3 regions of the Pedobacter sp. AW31-3R genome follow, and region 2 is predicted to be linked to each of the others. Evidence: riboswitches for the same ligand, from Rfam matches in the RefSeq annotation. Region 2 holds a riboswitch; each other region holds the start of a gene.
What was found. Region 2 has a riboswitch for S-adenosylmethionine ahead of ACSBL2_RS13575 (SusC/RagA family TonB-linked outer membrane protein). Riboswitches for the same ligand answer to the same signal wherever they lie in the genome.

Region 1 (5,744 bases), 1.1 Mb from region 2:
ATTATGGTCTGTAGTGAATAGTTTAGCATCAAGGCTACGTTTTTTGGCCGGATTTTTTATTGCAATTTTTATGATCTCCAGGTTAAGGTCTTGACCTTTAATGATGTCATGTAAACCCTGGCCAACAACTCCAAAACCAAATATTCCAATTTTAAGTTTCTTACTCATTATGCTATTTTATGCAGTTTAATTATTTTTTTGTTCGTCGTGTCTTTTAAGAAATTGCCGATGATATTGGTCAGGATATTGGTTTCAATTAAAAAACCATCATGTCCGTAAGCAGATTTGATCGCATGGAATGAAGCACCCGGAATGTTGTTGCCCAGGTACTCCTGCTCGCTGATCGGGAACAGGAAGTCATTTTCAATCCCTATAACCAGGGTGTTGGCCTGGATTTCCGCAAGTGCATCGGTTACACTTTTCCTTCCCCTGCCCACATTATGGCTATCCATCGCCTTACTCAGGTACCAGTAACTGTAGGCATTAAAACGCTTGCACAATTTCTCTCCCTGGTAATTCTGATAAGAAGCTGCACGGAATGAACCTGTTTTGTCATTTACACTTTCTACCTGTGTAGCTCCATAGGCTTCATACGTTCTGTAAGAAAGCAAGGCAATGCTGCGTGCCACTTTTAATCCTTTTAAACCGCCATCCGGTTTTTGTGCATAAAAAGTACGGTCGCTGCTGATGGCCAGTCGCTGACTCTCATTGAATGCAATTCCCCATGGAGAGTGGACTGCATTGGTCGCCACGAGAATCAGGTTCTCCATTTTTTTAGGTTCGGCAATGGCCCATTCTACTGCTTGTTGTCCCCCTAGGGAACCACCGATCAGTACTTTGATCTTCTCTATCCCCAGATGCGAGGCCAGCAGCTGATGGACGCCAACGAAGTCCCTTATGGTGAATTCAGGAAAAGAAAGGTAATAAGGAAGACCTGTTACCGGATCCGTACTCAACGGATTTGTGGTTCCGTAATGAGAGCCAAGTACATTTGCACAGATGATAAAATGGTCTTCAGGATTAAATAATGACTTTGCACCAAATAAGCCTTCCCACCAGTCCAGTACATCTGCATTCGCCGTAAGTGCATGGCAAGCCCAGATGACATTGTCTTTTTTGGCATTCAGTTTTCCATAGGTATGGTAGGCAACCTGCAACCCACGTAGTTTTTTTCCGTTCTCCAGTTTAAAAATCTTCGTGTGTTGGTATGTGTGTGTAGATGACATTGTTGTTGTATGCTTATGCTGTGGTCTGCTTAATTGTATATTTTATAGGGATGCCTGAATTTTTCCAAAGGCCTGTTCTAAATCCGCAATGATATCATCAATATGTTCTATACCTACAGAAATACGTAACAATTGTGGGGTGACACCCGCGGCAAGTTGTTCTTCTTCATTCAGCTGCTGGTGCGTGGTGGCAGAAGGCTGAATAATTAGGGTTTTTGCATCACCAACATTGGCCAGGTGACTGATCAGTTCCAATGCATCAACAAATTGAATAGCGGCTTCTTTTCCTCCGTTAAGTTCAAAGGACAATACGGCACCAAACCCATTTTTCAGGTATTTTTTTGCATTGATATGGTAGGGGCTGCTTTCCAGTCCCGGATAATATACTTTGGCCACGGCCTCGTGGTTTTGCAGCCATGTGGCCAGTGTCAGGGCATTGTCCACATGGCGCTGCACCCTTAAGGATAAGGTTTCCAAACCCTGTAGCAGCAGGAAGGAATTGAAAGGCGCCAGTGCAGGCCCGAAATCACGCAAACCTTCTACCCTTGCACGGATAATGAACTGAATATTTCCAAAATCGCTGTTTAATCCGAATACATCATTGAATACCAGTCCATGGTAACCTTCTGAAGGTGTAGTAAACTGTTTAAATTTACCATTTCCCCAATTATAGGTTCCTCCGTCAACAATCACTCCGCCAATACTGGTACCATGTCCGCCAATCCATTTGGTAGCAGATTGTACCACCACATGTGCACCATGTTCCAGTGGTTTAAACAAGTATCCGGCAGCACCGAAAGTATTGTCTACGATTAAAGGAAGGTCGTGTTTTTGCGCAATCAATGCGATTTGCTCAAAATCAGGAATACTGAAAGAAGGGTTTCCTATAGTTTCCAGGTAAAGTGCCTTGGTGTTTTCGTCGATTTTTGATTCGATTTCCTGAAAATTGTCAGGATTGGCAAATCTAACTTCGATACCCAGACGTTTAAAGGCAACTTTAAACTGGTTGTAACTGCCTCCATATAAATGAGAAGAGGAAACGAAATTGTCCCCTGCTTCAAGGATATTGTTTAATGCAATAAACTGGGCTGCCTGTCCCGATGCCACGGCGAGTCCTGCAATTCCGCCTTCCAGTGCTGCCACACGTTTTTCAAAAACGTCTGTGGTAGGGTTCATGATTCGGGTATAGATATTTCCAAACTCTTTAAGGGCGAATAAATTTGCGCCGTGTTCAGAGTTTTTAAAGCCGTAAGAAGTCGTTTGGTAGATAGGTACGGCTCTGGATCCTGTTGTAGGGTCTATTTCCTGGCCGGCATGAAGTTGAAGGGTTTCGAATTTATAGTTAGCTGACATGATTTCTGTGTTAAATTTAAATTTGTTTGTGGGCTAGGGGAGTCCCGGCAGATATCCGCTGGATATGGCGTAAGGACATAGCGTACCTCTTCATAGAGGCCTTCCTGTTGAATTAAAGAGACAAGGGAAGATTTCTAAACTAGTCTATGCAACAGCACATATGCATCATTACACAGTGTTGCAGGGTATTGAAATTTAAATAAGGATGTCCGCTGTATGGCGATTGAATGCGTTTTCTTTTCATTTTGCTTTAATTTATCTTTCCAGAAAGCAATAGGCTAACTGGTCAGGAATTGGCACCTTCTCCTTTCGGGAGGGTTGCCAGTGGGTCAGGGAGCCTGTCTCTCGCCACTTCTTTATAAATCAAACCTTTTTTTGGAGGGTTGACTTGAATAGCTTTCGCTATGATGTTACAAATGTAGATTTATTATGTTAATCTTCAAAATTTTATTCTGAAAAATAGATAAATATTTGAAGATTAACATCATAATTGTTTTTACCGGTTGGTGCAGAGCAGCGGAATCAGTCTTTATTCGCCTAAAGCGTGCTCAAAATCGGCTATAATATCGTCGATATGCTCAAGTCCTACAGATATCCGAATTAAATTCTGTGGCGTTTTGGTGCCAGGGCCTTCCACGGAAGCGCGGTGTTCAATAAGGCTTTCCACCCCACCCAGACTGGTGGCCTGAGCAAACAGTTTTACCTTGTTCACTACTTTCTTTGCATTTTCAGCATCTCCCTTGATCAGTACAGATAACATGCCGCCAAATCCGCTCATTTGTTTCTTGGCAATTTCATGCTGCGGATGTGAAGGTAAGCCCGGATAATAAACGGCTTCAATTTTTGGATGCTTTTCAAGATAAGAAGCGAAAGCCATTCCGTTTTCATTGTGTCCCCTCATCCGGTAAGCCAAAGTTTTGATACTTCTCAACAGCAGAAAGCAGTCGAATGGAGAGGGAACAGCTCCGCCAACCTGTTGAATATTCCTGATTTTTTCCCAGAATTCATTCTGTGCGGCAGTAACCAGTACCCCGCCAAGAACATCACTGTGTCCGCCAATATATTTGGTGGAGGAATGCATCACAATATCTGCCCCATGTAAAATCGGACTTTGAAAACTTGGGGAAGCAAAAGTACTGTCACAGGCCAGGATGAGCTGATGTTGATGTGCAATTTCCGCCAGTGCCGCAATATCAGTAATCTTTAACAGGGGGTTGGATGGTGTTTCGACCCAGATCAGTACGGTATTGCTCTTTATATAGCTTTCCACTGATCCGGAATCTGTAAGGTCTATAAAATCTATACTGAGTGTGTCCTTAAAAATAGAAAGCAGCTGCTTTTTAAATCCCCAATACATATCATCAGGAGCAATGATGTGGCTGCCCGGAGCCAGGGCCTGAAAAATGGCCATGCCTGCGGTATTGCCGGAAGAAAATGCACAGGCATCGGCTCCTTTATCCAGTTCCGTGAGTACTTTTTCCAATGCAGAGCGATTGGGATTGCTGACACGGCTGTACATATGTCCGCCAGGATAACCGCCATTTTCATCCCTGAAGAAGGTTGTAGATAAACTTATTGGCTGGGTGACATCGCCTGTGGCACTGTGTGTTAAATTTCCAGCGTGTATAGCAATTGTTTCTGTATGCATAGAATTTAAGTTTTTTATTTTTTTGGCAGGATTTATGTAAGTTGATTCGAAAAATACAAGTATATGAAAAGAATATTAGTTATAGCTGCCATTTTATGTAGTTCATTAATGGTGTTACAAAGCTGCTCTTCTACCAAAAGCAGTTCTGGATCAACAAGTTTAAGAAGGGGTGCGGTTACAGGGAACTGGGTTTTAAATGATATTACCTTTGAAGGTTTACCGGCATCCAGTGTAAAATCTCTTTTTGACGAAGCTTCCTACAAATGTTTCATTGGAAGTACATGGAATTTAACCAACAGTGGCAACGGAACATACATGTTGCCTGGAACAGCGGAATGCCCTGCAAGAACGCAGAATATCTTCTGGTCTGTAAGTACTGCTGATGAAACCTTCCAGTTTAAGAAATTATATGAAGGTGACAAAGCTAAAAATGTAAGTGAAGGGTACAGGATTATTCTTTCTGCAGCAACCGGCGATAACCTGGTATTGAAGTCACCTGTAGAATATGGCAGCTCGCCTGCATATATCGTTTTGAACTTTTCTAAAGCAGCAAAATAGAAAAATACACACAGATTTTATAAGGCCAGCTGATCAGCTGGCTTTTTTTATGCCAATTCTGGTATAAAATGACTATTTTAATGACCTTCATCATATTTTGTCCGATGAATTTATTTATGGTGGAAAGATTCTGATTTATGGCAAAAATTTCAATTATTGGTAGTGGTTTTTCTGGACTGGCAGCGTCATGTTTTATGGCGAAGGCAGGGCATGAGGTAAATGTGCTGGAAAAGAATGAAAGTATTGGGGGCCGGGCAAGGATGTATAAAGCCAATGGTTTTACTTTTGACATGGGGCCCAGTTGGTACTGGATGCCGGATATTTTTGAAAATTTTTTCTCGCAGTTCGGAAAATCTGCGGGCGATTATTATGAACTAAAAAAGCTTGATCCCGGGTTTCAGATTATTTTCGCTGAAGGGGAGGTGATGGAAATACCCGCAAGTGTGGATGAACTGATGGAAGTCTTCGAAAATATCGAGGCGGGCAGTGCAGACAAATTGCGTAAATTCCTCAGTGAAGCTGAGTTTAAGTACCAGGTAGGTATGAAAGACCTGGTCTATAAGCCTGCCTTTTCCTGGATGGAATATGCGAATATGAATGTCATTAAAGGCATGCTCAATGCCAATATTTTCAGTTCGGTCAGCAGTTATGTGCGCAGCTATTTCAAAGATGAACGTCTTGTTGCGCTGATGGAGTTCCCCGTGTTGTTTCTGGGAGCCATGGCGAATAAGATTCCTGCACTTTATACGATGATGAACTATTCGGCTATTGTACAGGGCACATGGTATCCGGTGGGGGGCATGTACCAGATCGTGAATGGAATGAAAGACCTGGCTTCTTCACTCGGGGTTGAATTTCAGACTGGGATACAGGTCAGCCATATTGAAGTAAGCAAGGGCCTGGTTTCCGGATTGCAGACCAGTGCCGGGCAGCAATATACGGATGGTTTGATTGCTTCG
Region 2 (5,744 bases):
TACATATTCTGCATAAATTTTGAATGGCGTTTGTCCCATACCTTCAATGTAACATACCGGGAATACATTCCAGACCAGTATGGTTAATATCACCAGGGTACTTAAGAGGAAATATAAAAGGAATACGAGATCAGGCTTCAGTTTTCTGTTTGGTTTCAGAAAATAAAAACCCGCCACAAGTGTAACGGCTTCCAGAAAACGTGTAGCTACCCAAAACTGATTTGCAAAAAATGATGGTCCCTCAATTATCCTCATTCCTTTGTAGGTGAGGGTGTGCAGCAAATCAAGCGCACCAACAAAAAGATAAGATATACCGACAAAACGCAGGTAGTTGTTGTCCTGCATCACCCGGGTATTCCAGGCGACAATAAATACAGCAAAGGCTACAACAATGGAAAACAGTTCAATAACTGTATGAAAAAGCAGGTAACTCTCCTGTATGCTGAAATAAAAGATGAGTAATAAGACGATGACAGCAAATACGGTTCTATAATTGCCTTTTATAAAATGGATCAGAAATGCCAATGTTTGAGTTTAAATTTTATCAAAAAACAAATTATTATTCTAAGGTAGAATGATCTACATACTGATGCAGTATATCACCCTTGTTCTCACACAAATATAGGTGCTACCATCCATGAATAGGAAACATTTATTATGGAATATCAGACATATTATTTTTGAAATGGCTAAAACCTGTGGGAGATGTTTGAATATGAAATTGCTCCACTTTTACTGGTATCTGATTTGCCCCTGATGTATCTACAGGCATGAGTCAGAACTGAATTTCGGGAAAGGCTTGTAATGGAAAATTTTCCGGCAGCTGGTAAGCCTGGATTATTACCTGAGCAGGTAACTGTCGATGTCCAATAACAGATCGCTGGACCGGTATACCTTTAAACGATTCTTTAACTCTACAACATGGTCTTCATATGCTTTGCATTTATAAATTACTGTTCCATTGGAAGTATTGACTATACCTATAATCTGACGACTACCACTCTGAAAGTCATTGTGCTTAAAAAGATGCTCAAATAGCTCACTTTTTAAAACATGATAGTTTTTATCTGCATCAATAAATATCATCTTATACATCAGATTCGGATTTGTGGAGGAGAAGTGTTTTTATGAAGTTTATAGTATTATTAAAAAAGATCACAGGTCTTTTACCAGAAATTCACCTTACCATTGATCCAATCTTATCCGGTTAAATTAAGGTAAATTATTGTTTTGACCCAATAATGATCATGTCGGTTTTTAAAACAGCCGGACCAGCATTTTGGTTTCAAATTTCTTTTTTAGTTTCTCCTGAATAAATTGCAGGAATAGGAGTGGATATTCAATTTACTGTATACCAAATCAGCTAATGAGTTGAACAAAGAAATGGTCTTTATTCAATTCATCAGCTGACTTTATGTGATAAGCTTTACGCTATTATTTTAAATATAATTTGATTACCTACACAGTGTTTGATCACGTTTTAATCTGCATACTGGTCTTTCCCAAAATTGTCGCTGTACATTTTTAATTTGGCTTTAAGAATTTTACGGGCAACATGGATCCTGGTTTTGACAGTGCCAATTGGTATTTGCAACTCATCGGCAATCTCATGATACTTAAAGCCCTCAAAGTATTTCGTAAACGGAATATAGTATTCAGCCGTCAGGGTACCCATCGCATTTTCAATGTCCTTTCTGACAAACTTTCCTTCTCCCTGATTACTTGATGCACTGCAGGAAAGCTGTACTGATGTCAGGTCTTCTGCAGTAGTTACCACAAGACGTTTTCTGACCATACTACGGTAATCATTGATAAATGTATTTTTCATTATCGTGAACATCCAGCCTTTTAAATTGGTTCCTTCTTTATAAAGCTGTACATAACGCAACGCCTTGATCAAGGTTTCTTGTACAAGATCATCGGCATCATCCGCATTCTGGGTAAATTTAAAGGCAAATTGGTTGAGTTGGGGGCGAAGTCCGCAGATTTGTGAATTAAATGATATGTTGTTCATAGGTAGATGTATATGTTTTTCACATTAAATTATACAACTGATATGCCAGTATGACCATTCTAATCAAAAGAAGAATAAAATGCTGAAAATTTTAAGTTTTCTATGCCAATTAAATTATTTCTTGGAGTTAAAGGCATAAAGGCCAAGATTTGGCCGGATTTTTATAAGCGCATATTTGTACTCCAATCTTGAATATTTCTAATGCTGAGTACTGTAAAATGCACAGCTCATCAAATTATTGTGGCAAATGTCAGAATAGGTTCTTTTTAAACAGTTATATTTTATGCTTAAGAATAACTGTGCCGGTAGTTTATGTATCTTATTTTATGGTTATACCAAATTATCGTATTCTCCGCTATGTGTAATAATCCTCTTGTCATGTGATTTCCTCTGGATGTTTCTCAGTGTATCCTAATGGACGACTCAAATGAAATAGTTGTCGGGAAGTATATTACAGCAGTAAATCAATGAAATATGATAAAGAGCAAAAAAGAGATTCAATTGCATTATTGATAATTTGAAGACAAATGACCTAAAAATCAACCAATTACTTTGGATTGTTGAAATATATAATTAATACTACTAAAAACATAGGAATTATAGTTTTAAATAGTATCTTTGTGCCATTAATAGAATACTTATCAAGAAAGGTGGAGGGAATGGCCCTGCGAAACCTTAGCAACCGTCCTCAGGGAAATGGTGCTAATTCCTTCCCGGTTTACCGGGGTAGTTAAGTCAGTTGAATGCTATAACATTAATGTTTATGATATGCAGGCACTTCTGATTTACAGGGGTGTTTTTTTTTAGGCTGAACCAAAAATAATTGACAAGTAGTATTTGAACTTTAATAAAAAGACCAATGAAAAAAACTTACAAATTAAATTTCGACGCGCTGGTAATCATTCCTGATCATCAAACTCTTCCCATGTGTTTGGAGACCTGTTGTTGCTGACAGCTCTATAACGAAGGGCTATCGCTGCCCAATCTGTAAAATTTACTAAAAGCTATAAAAAATCGCTCCCGTAGCGAATGGGAATACTATGCCCTGTTTTTTATGGCACTCATTAACTATTACCTAAATAAGATCATCATGTTCAACAAAATCAGGCTGACAGTAATATTGTTATTGCTGCTGCTTTCACAATTTTCACAGGCACAGCAGATCGTTGCATCAGGCGCCGTGAAATCTTCAACAGGGGAAACTTTACCTGGTGTCTCGATCCTCGTAAAAGGAACGAAACAGGTCGTAACGACCGATGCAAACGGAAAGTTTTCTATCTCATTAACGGGTAAAAGTACACTTGTACTTTCCTTTATCGGGTTTTCTTCAACGGAGATCGTAGTGGATAAGAATGCCGGAAATCTAAATATCATTCTTAAAGAAAATGAAAATGCGCTGAATGAAGTTGTGGTCACGGCACTTGGCATTTCCAGGCAAAAGAAGTCACTGGGATATGCCGTTCAGGAACTCAAAGGTGATAACCTGACAGAAGCTAAGGAAACGAATCTGGTGAATGCCCTTGCCGGAAAGATTGCTGGTGTGAGGGTAACCAATAGCCAGGGAGATATGGGATCTTCCAGGATCGTGATCCGTGGCGAAACTTCCATTTCCGGAAATAACCAGCCTCTTTTTGTGGTAGATGGAATTCCGGTGGATAACTCGCAGCTGAATTCAGCCGGTGCAAGGGATTATGCCAATACCATTTCAGATATCAATCCCAATGATATTGAGTCGATGAGTGTACTTAAAGGCCCCAATGCCGCAGCACTTTATGGTTCCAGGGCAGCAGCAGGGGTAATCCTGATCAAGACGAAATCGGGCAAATCTCAGCAAGGCCTGGGAATTAATTTCAATTCTAACGCAGTGATGGAAAGTTTGCTGACCCTTCCGGAATACCAAAATGCATTCGGACAAGGTTCTGAAGGAAAGTTCAGTTATGTAGATGGTAAAGGTGCAGGAATAAACGATGGGGTGGATGAAAGCTGGGGCCCTAAACTGGATGGCCGTTTGATCCCCCAGTTTTATTCTAATGGAGAGGCTGTTCCTTTTGTCGCGCATCCTGATAACGTGCGGGATTTCTTCCAGACAGGCTATGCATTGACAAATGGGATTTCTATTGCTGATGCCAGCGGAAAGATCGATTACCGCTTGTCTTATAATAACCTGAAACAGGTGGGTATTGTACCGAACTCTGGTCAGGGGAAGAACTCTTTTGCTTTAAACACGACCCTGAGGTTAACCCCTAAGCTGACCATTACTGCAAATGCGAATTACAGTAAGCTTTCATCCGATAATCTGCCGGGAACAGGCGGATCAAGGTCGACCAGTACCATGCTGCAGTTTGCCTGGTTCGGAAGACAGGTGGATATCAACCGTCTGAAGGATTATAAAGATGAGAATGGCAATACCTTTAACTGGAATAACAGTTATTATAGTAATCCTTATTGGGTAGCCTATGAAAATACCGTATCTCAAAACAGGAACAGGCTGATTGGTAGTGTGGGATTAAATTATAAGATTATTGAAGGACTGAATTTTAACTTCCGCTCGGGAACAGATTATTACAATGACCGCCGTAAAATCAGGATCGCCTACGGGACTAATGGTACGCCATTCGGTTCGTATACAGAAAGTGCATTTACCGTAAATGAAAACAATACCGATGCGACTTTAAATTATACCAAACAATTCAATTCGGATTTCAGCTTTGAAGCCCTGATTGGTAGCAATATCCGTTCGCGGTATATTGAGCAGAATGACCAGAGCGCCCCAAGACTGGCCATCGCCGGTTTGTATACTTTAAATAATTCCAGAGACCCGCTTACTTCATCCAATATTTACAGCGACCTGAAATCGTATAGTGGATACGCATCAGGACAAGTTGGTTTCAGAAACTACCTGTTCGTGAATGTTACTGCCCGTAACGACTGGTCTTCAACTTTACCCGCGAAAAACAGGTCATATTTTTATCCTTCCTTTAATGGAAGTCTGGTGCTGACTGAAGCTTTTGATATCAAGAGTAATTTCCTTGATTATGCAAAAATCCGTGGCGGCTGGTCGAAGGTGGGTAAAGATGCAGATCCGTACCGTTTGCAAAATACCTATGTGTTCGGTGCGCCATTTGGTACCAACCCACAGCTTACCCCTTCAGCAACTGATTTGAATCCTGATCTTAAGCCGGAAACCACTACGTCTTCTGAGATTGGTGCAGAGGCTGTATTATTAGATAAAAGATTACGCCTTGATGTGAGTTTATACAATACGAACAGTTACGACCAGATCCTGAGCGTTGATGTGAGTCAGAGTACTGGTTTCCGCTCGAAATTAATGAATGCAGGTAAGATCAATAATAAAGGAATTGAAATCCAGTTGGGTGTAACCCCAGTTAGGTCTGCCTTCAAATGGGATATTGATCTGAATTATGCAGCGAACAGGAGTAAGGTGATTGAACTGGATAAAGAAGGTTTGTTACAAAATTATGTGGTGGCTACAAGTTCTGCACAGGTGATTGCTGCCGTAGGGCAACCTTATGGTACGCTTTTCGGTAATGCTTACCTGAGAAACAGCAATGGTGAGATTGTGGTGAATGCCACTGGGGCACCACAAACTGATCCGACTAAAAAAGTGCTGGGTAAATATACGCCCGACTGGATTGGTGGGATTTCAAATACCTTCAGTTATAAAGGATGGAGCCTTGGCGTGTTGGTTGACGCAAGTTTTGGCGGCTCT
Region 3 (5,744 bases), 1.6 Mb from region 2:
GCTGCATCGTCACCATTAATATAACGGTCGTACGGACTATTGGCCGTTTCCAGCGTTCTTTCATAAGCAGCGATGGCCTGCAGCAAATTCTTCTGGTTGGGTGCTGCATTGAAAATCTGCTGAAATAAAACGGCGTAAGTTTTATCATTCTGCAGCCTTTCCAGTGCCTCGGCAATGGGCAGGTTCATTTCTATAGGATTAATGATTGGCTGTAAGGCCTGGTCTTCCAGGGAAGAAGCGCGGCCATCCCAGAAAAGATTCGGCCGGCCGGAAAGATTGGTGACCGAAGGAGAATTTCTCAATCCTTTTGCACCGCCTACACCAATGCTGACTACCGCGGTATCGGCAAATGCAAATTCTGGCTTATGGCAGGAAGCACAGCTGATAGACTTATCTTTTGATAATATAGGATCAAAAAACAACTTCTCTCCCAGCCGTTCTTTACTGTTGATCAATTCGGGGTCATCCGCACCAAAACCGGCGATAATGAATACCAGACTGGTCATCACCACAAAAATCATGAGTTTGGTTCTTTTCATTGTATTTTCTTCTGTAAGGTCAAAAAATGTAAATGCTATCCGGTGTATTAAGGACCGGGCAGAAGATGTCCTGCCCGGTATCCAACCAAATAAAACCAACACTTACTTATTTGCCACAAGCTGAATGTTGAGTTCAAAGTCATCTGCGATAGTCTTATCACCCAGGTTCTCAAAAAAACTTTTAGACCTGAATTTGATGTCATACTTCGTCCTGTCCACCACAATCTTCGCATTGGCCGACAGTTTATTGTTACTTACCGTTACACTGGCTGGGAAACTCACTTCATTGGTGATTCCCTTTATGGTAAGATTCCCTTTAATCAGGTAGGCTCCAGCCCCTTTGGTAACTGCAGAGGTAATCACGAACCTGGCTGTTCCGAATTTCTCTACAGCAAAGAAATCGTCACTTTTGAGGTGTCCCAGCAATTTGCCATTGGCTTCCTTATCTTCAATATCTGTCACTGTAATCGACTTGGTATCCAGGTCAAAGCTGCCACCTTTTAATACATTGTTTTCGACAGTCAGTGCCCCCGCGCTTACATTAATCGTTCCGGCATGTTCTCCGGTAACTTTTTTAGCCAGCCAGGTCAGCTTGCTATGGGTGGCATCCACTTTAAAAGACTCCGCTTTGGAGGCTGCCTGTTCCCAATAAGCCTGTTGCTGCTGCGGAACCAGCGAATGGACAATCGTAAAAGAAGAAAGAACAAAAACGGTTGCTGCTGCAGCCAGGGTGGTAATTTGTTTCATGTGATTAGAATTAGTAGGTATGTTTAAATCGTTTAGGTATTATTTTCCTGTCACCGGGGCATTGGCAGCGCTCACAGAAGGTATCGGCTCAGCAATCAGTTCATCCAGTACCTTGTTGAACTTTTTCTCATAGTCGGCATAGTACTGCCCGGTAACCGTACCGGTATATCCGGTATAAATTTCCCTGACTTCTCCTTTGCGGTCGATAATGATCGTTGTGGGATAAGCAATGAATTTATTTAAGGCCGGTAACTTGTCTGCCACCAGACGCTTGTCAGCCAGTCCCCCGAACAAGATATCATACTTGATATTGTACTTATCGCGCAGTTTACCCAGGGTATATTTGCCATATTCAAGATCATCCTTTTGTTCAAAACCGATAGCGATGGCCTCTACCCCACGGTCTTTATTTTTATTGAACCATGGCGACAGGAAGATGGTCTGATCAGTGCAGTTCGGGCACCAGGTACCTACCAGCTCTACAATCACGACTTTCCCTTTGTACTTCTCATCTGTTAAGGAAACAGGCTTTCCATCCAGGTCGGGAAAAGTAAAAGCCAGCTTCTTCAATCCTGGTTTCAGGGAAGTGAGTGTATAGGGATCCGGCAATTCCGCTTTCCCGTCTTTCACGCCGGTAAATTTCAGATTGTCATAGATCCCCTGACTAATTTCACCGGATAATGTTCCGTCTTCATTGATGGTTCCCCTGTAGATTTTCGGACTTGGCCCGCTAAATCCGGAGAGGACAAACTGATTGCCCTGTACTGTTCCTTCCAGTTCGCGGCTATCGCCGGTCACCTGCATGATGACACCGGTCAGTTTGTTGCCTACCTGTTTCAGTATCGCTACCTTATTCGGCACCGCTTCTTTAGAGAAACCTTTGAACTCCCATTTTCCGCTCAGGTTCGCTGCAGGTGCGATATCTTTACCCGGCTCTACGAAACGGTAAGATTTCCCCTGCTCTGCTGTGAAAGGCAAGGCATTTCCCCGAAGTCCCGGAACCAGGCTCCTGTATTCACCACTGATCTTACCATCACTTTCAATCTTTGCCACCAGCGCAGCATCATAGGTATTCATCTTGATGAAAAGTGAATCCTTACCCAGGTACTGGATATGGAAATCATCTCTCCTGGTTCCATTGAGCAGCGTAAACGTGGCATGTTCTGCATCTTTACCTTTCAGCTCAAAATTAAAAGGCACTTCGCTTTCACTTACTTTGAAAACACCCCGCCAGATGCCTTCCTTAATAAATTTCCTGTTTCCCTTCGGATCATCCGGGTGCTTGCTGAAGGCCAGTGAAGAGGAAGAAATAAGCGTAGCAAGGGCCAGCACCTGTATTTTATACACATGATTTTTCATATCAAAAAGAGATTAAGCGTGTAGGTCAACCAACCGGTTAAACCTTTAAATGGGTTAAAATAGACTGTAAATATTTGTTAAAACAGAACTTAAATATTCCTTATTTTCCGTTGACCGTTCTGGCAGAAGCCAGTTCCGGCACCGGTTCAGCAATCAGTTCATCCAGTACCTTATTGAATTTCTTCTCATACTCTTCAAAATATTTACCGGTGACTGTTCCGGTATATCCGGTATAAATTTCCCTCACCTCACCTTTCCTGTCAATAATGATCGTTGTGGGAAAAGCAACAAACTTATTCAGTGCCGGCAGTTTTTCAGCAACTATTTTTTTATCGGCAATCCCGCCGAAAAGAACATCATAGGTAATTCCATATTTCTTTTTCAGCACGCCCAGTGTATATTTTGCATACTCCAGATCATCTTTTTGCTCAAAGCCAATAGCGATGGCTTCCACCCCACGCTTCTGGTTCTTCTTGAACCATGGGGCAAGGAAAACGGTCTGATCGGTACAGTTCGGACACCAGGTACCGATCGTCTCTATAATCACCACTTTACCTTTATACTTGTCATCACTCAGGGAGACTTTTTTTCCATTCAAATCCGGAAAAGTAAAGTCCAGTTTTTTGTATCCTTCTTTCAGGAAAGTCAGTTTGTAGGGATCCGGCAGTTCAGCTTTCTCATTGCGTTGTCCGTCGAACTTCAGGTTCTTATAGATTCCAAATCCCTGTTCTCCGGAGATACTGTTGTCATCATTGATCTTACCCCTGACAATAAAAGGACTGGGACCGGTAAATCCCGACAATTCAAACTCATCGCCCTGTACTGTTCCTTCCAGCTCCCGCGTATCGCCTACTACGGTCATAATTACTCCGGTCAGTTTATTGCCGGTCTGTTTCAGTAAAGCAATAGAGGCTGGCACCGCTTCCTTGGTATAGGTTTTAATCTCCCATTTACCGGAAATATCATGGCTGGGTGCCACCTCCTTTCCAGGGGCTACAAACCGGTAATTTTTACCGTATTCTGCGACAAAAGGCAAAGAATTGCCCCTGAATCCAGGAACCAGACTCCGGTATTCCCCGGTCAGTGTACCATTATCTTCCAGTTTTGCCACAAGTGCAGCATCATAGGTATTCATCTTCACATAGATAGAATCCTCCCCAAGACGCTCCACATGAAAATCGTCACGCCTCGACCCGTTGATCAGTGTCAACACGGCTGTTTTCGGATCCTTGCCCTTAAATTCAAAATTAAACGGAACTTTCGATTCACTTACACTAAACACACCACGCCATATTCCTTCCTTCGGAAAAGGCTTTGAATCTTTTGCGGATACCGTTCCCCCCAGTAGGACTACTGAGGTCATCAGGCACGCAATTTTCGAGGAAATTGTAGTTTTCATCATCATCGTTATTAATTTAAACACTATATTTTAATAGTTTTTAATAACAAGTTTTCCTGTCCAGGCCGATCCAGCACAATACCCTCCGGCAAATACCGGTTGAGCCTATACATGGATTCACATGAAACGAAGTGTAACCTGTTATGGGTTAATTTATAATCTGTTTCCAGATCAGTTTGAGCACTTTTTCCTACGGAAAGTTGCTAGAAGTTCAACGAGACTGACTCTCCCTTCTTCTGTATAAATCAACTAATTAATGGTGGTGATTAATTAGAGTAAAAACCTAACTAGTGGTGGTGATTAGTTAGGCGCCTTCCTGATACCCCGGCAACTTATTTGACCAGAATACATGACCACCATAATACTCTATCAAAATGCCCCGGGGTACCAGGATTTTAAATAAGAATATTTGAAAGAATAACCTTTTTAGGAGGAAGCCATGATTTTGGTTTAGGAGCAACAACAACAACGCATGACTTTATCTGAGTAAGATTTCAGAAAGCTTTCAGGAAGTTGTATGATGGATATCATAATGAGAGTTTTAGTTTTTTGTCAATTATTTTTTATAAATATAAGAAGGATAAATCACTTCTGCAATTAATACTACTAATTTAGTAGTATTAATTGTTATACCTATGTATATCAAGGTATTAAAATATGATTCTAGCAGACTGCACGCATTTCAGTGAGTGTTTCATGCACATACAGATTGGCCAGCTGGTTCACTGCCTCATCAATTTCTGCTTCAGTATTGTACCTGCTGAAAGAGAAACGGATGGTGGTGCGTCCCTGCTGGTCTCCAAGAGCCTTTAACACATGCGAACCGGATCCACTGGTGCAGGCGCTGCCGCCTGACACACAGATATCGAGCTGGTCGAGATAAGATATGGGTGAAAGTCCGTTTGCCTGATCGGGCAATGAAACGCTCAGCACCGTTTTCAAACTGTTGTGCTCTGCTGAATTTCCGTTGAATCTGATTCCCGGAATCCTGTAAAATAAATCCTTTATCATTTTCTGTTTAAGATGGGTGATATGTTGATGGTAAACCCCGGCATTGGCATAACTTAGCTCAAGGGCTTTTGCCAGTCCTACAATCCCGGAGACATTTTCTGTACCGCTCCTTTGTCCTCGTTCCTGGGCACCTCCATTAATTAAAGGGGTAATCTGACTGGCCGCGCTGCTGTAAAGGAAACCTACTCCCTTTGGGCCATGGAACTTATGTGCAGAACCAACCAGGAAATCTGCCTGCAATTGTTGGGTATCATAACGGTATTGTCCCATGGTTTGTACCGTATCGGTGTGAAATATAGCGTCGTACCTACAACAGACTTCAGCAATAGATTCAATTTCGTTAAGGTTCCCAATTTCATTGTTTCCATGCATGATGGATACCAATGCCCTGTCCCCGGTAGAAAGCAATTGTTCCAGTTCCCGGATAGACAAGTTTCCTTTATGGTCATGACTCAGGTAGACCAACTCGATCTCCCCTGTACGTTTCAGGGATTCCAGGGTATGTAATACGGCATGGTGTTCTAAAGGAGTAGTAATGGCAAGGCGAATCCCATTAGACCGGATAGCGGAAATGATCGCCGTATTGTCAGCTTCCGTACCACCGGAAGTGAAAATAATCTGTGAAGGGTTGGTGTTCAGTAAATCAGCAATTGTCTTCCTGGATTCTTCAATAGCCTTCCTTGCCTGCC

Region 1: another riboswitch for S-adenosylmethionine. It lies ahead of ACSBL2_RS18140 (O-acetylhomoserine aminocarboxypropyltransferase/cysteine synthase family protein); the one in region 2 lies ahead of ACSBL2_RS13575 (SusC/RagA family TonB-linked outer membrane protein).
Region 3: another riboswitch for S-adenosylmethionine. It lies ahead of ACSBL2_RS06920 (peroxiredoxin family protein); the one in region 2 lies ahead of ACSBL2_RS13575 (SusC/RagA family TonB-linked outer membrane protein).

The regions. Positions count from the first base shown of each region.
Region 1 covers NZ_CP197475.1:4,413,815-4,419,558, reverse strand. Annotated here, with positions in the region: gene ACSBL2_RS18150 (homoserine dehydrogenase) at 1-168, opposite strand, end outside; gene ACSBL2_RS18145 (homoserine O-acetyltransferase family protein) at 168-1,226, opposite strand; gene ACSBL2_RS18140 (O-acetylhomoserine aminocarboxypropyltransferase/cysteine synthase family protein) at 1,269-2,579, opposite strand; SAM riboswitch class I at 2,832-2,944, opposite strand; gene ACSBL2_RS18135 (trans-sulfuration enzyme family protein) at 3,109-4,227, opposite strand; gene ACSBL2_RS18130 (hypothetical protein) at 4,291-4,785, shown strand; gene ACSBL2_RS18125 (phytoene desaturase family protein) at 4,923-5,744, shown strand, end outside.
Region 2 covers NZ_CP197475.1:3,300,873-3,306,616, forward strand. Annotated here, with positions in the region: gene ACSBL2_RS13560 (MASE3 domain-containing protein) at 1-525, opposite strand, end outside; gene ACSBL2_RS13565 (hypothetical protein) at 841-1,095, opposite strand; gene ACSBL2_RS13570 (RNA polymerase sigma factor) at 1,481-2,014, opposite strand; SAM riboswitch class I at 2,650-2,751, shown strand; gene ACSBL2_RS13575 (SusC/RagA family TonB-linked outer membrane protein) at 3,069-5,744, shown strand, end outside.
Region 3 covers NZ_CP197475.1:1,681,126-1,686,869, reverse strand. Annotated here, with positions in the region: gene ACSBL2_RS06935 (cytochrome-c peroxidase) at 1-539, opposite strand, end outside; gene ACSBL2_RS06930 (YceI family protein) at 642-1,286, opposite strand; gene ACSBL2_RS06925 (peroxiredoxin family protein) at 1,326-2,645, opposite strand; gene ACSBL2_RS06920 (peroxiredoxin family protein) at 2,746-4,008, opposite strand; SAM riboswitch class I at 4,195-4,291, opposite strand; gene ACSBL2_RS06915 (cysteine desulfurase family protein) at 4,708-5,744, opposite strand, start outside.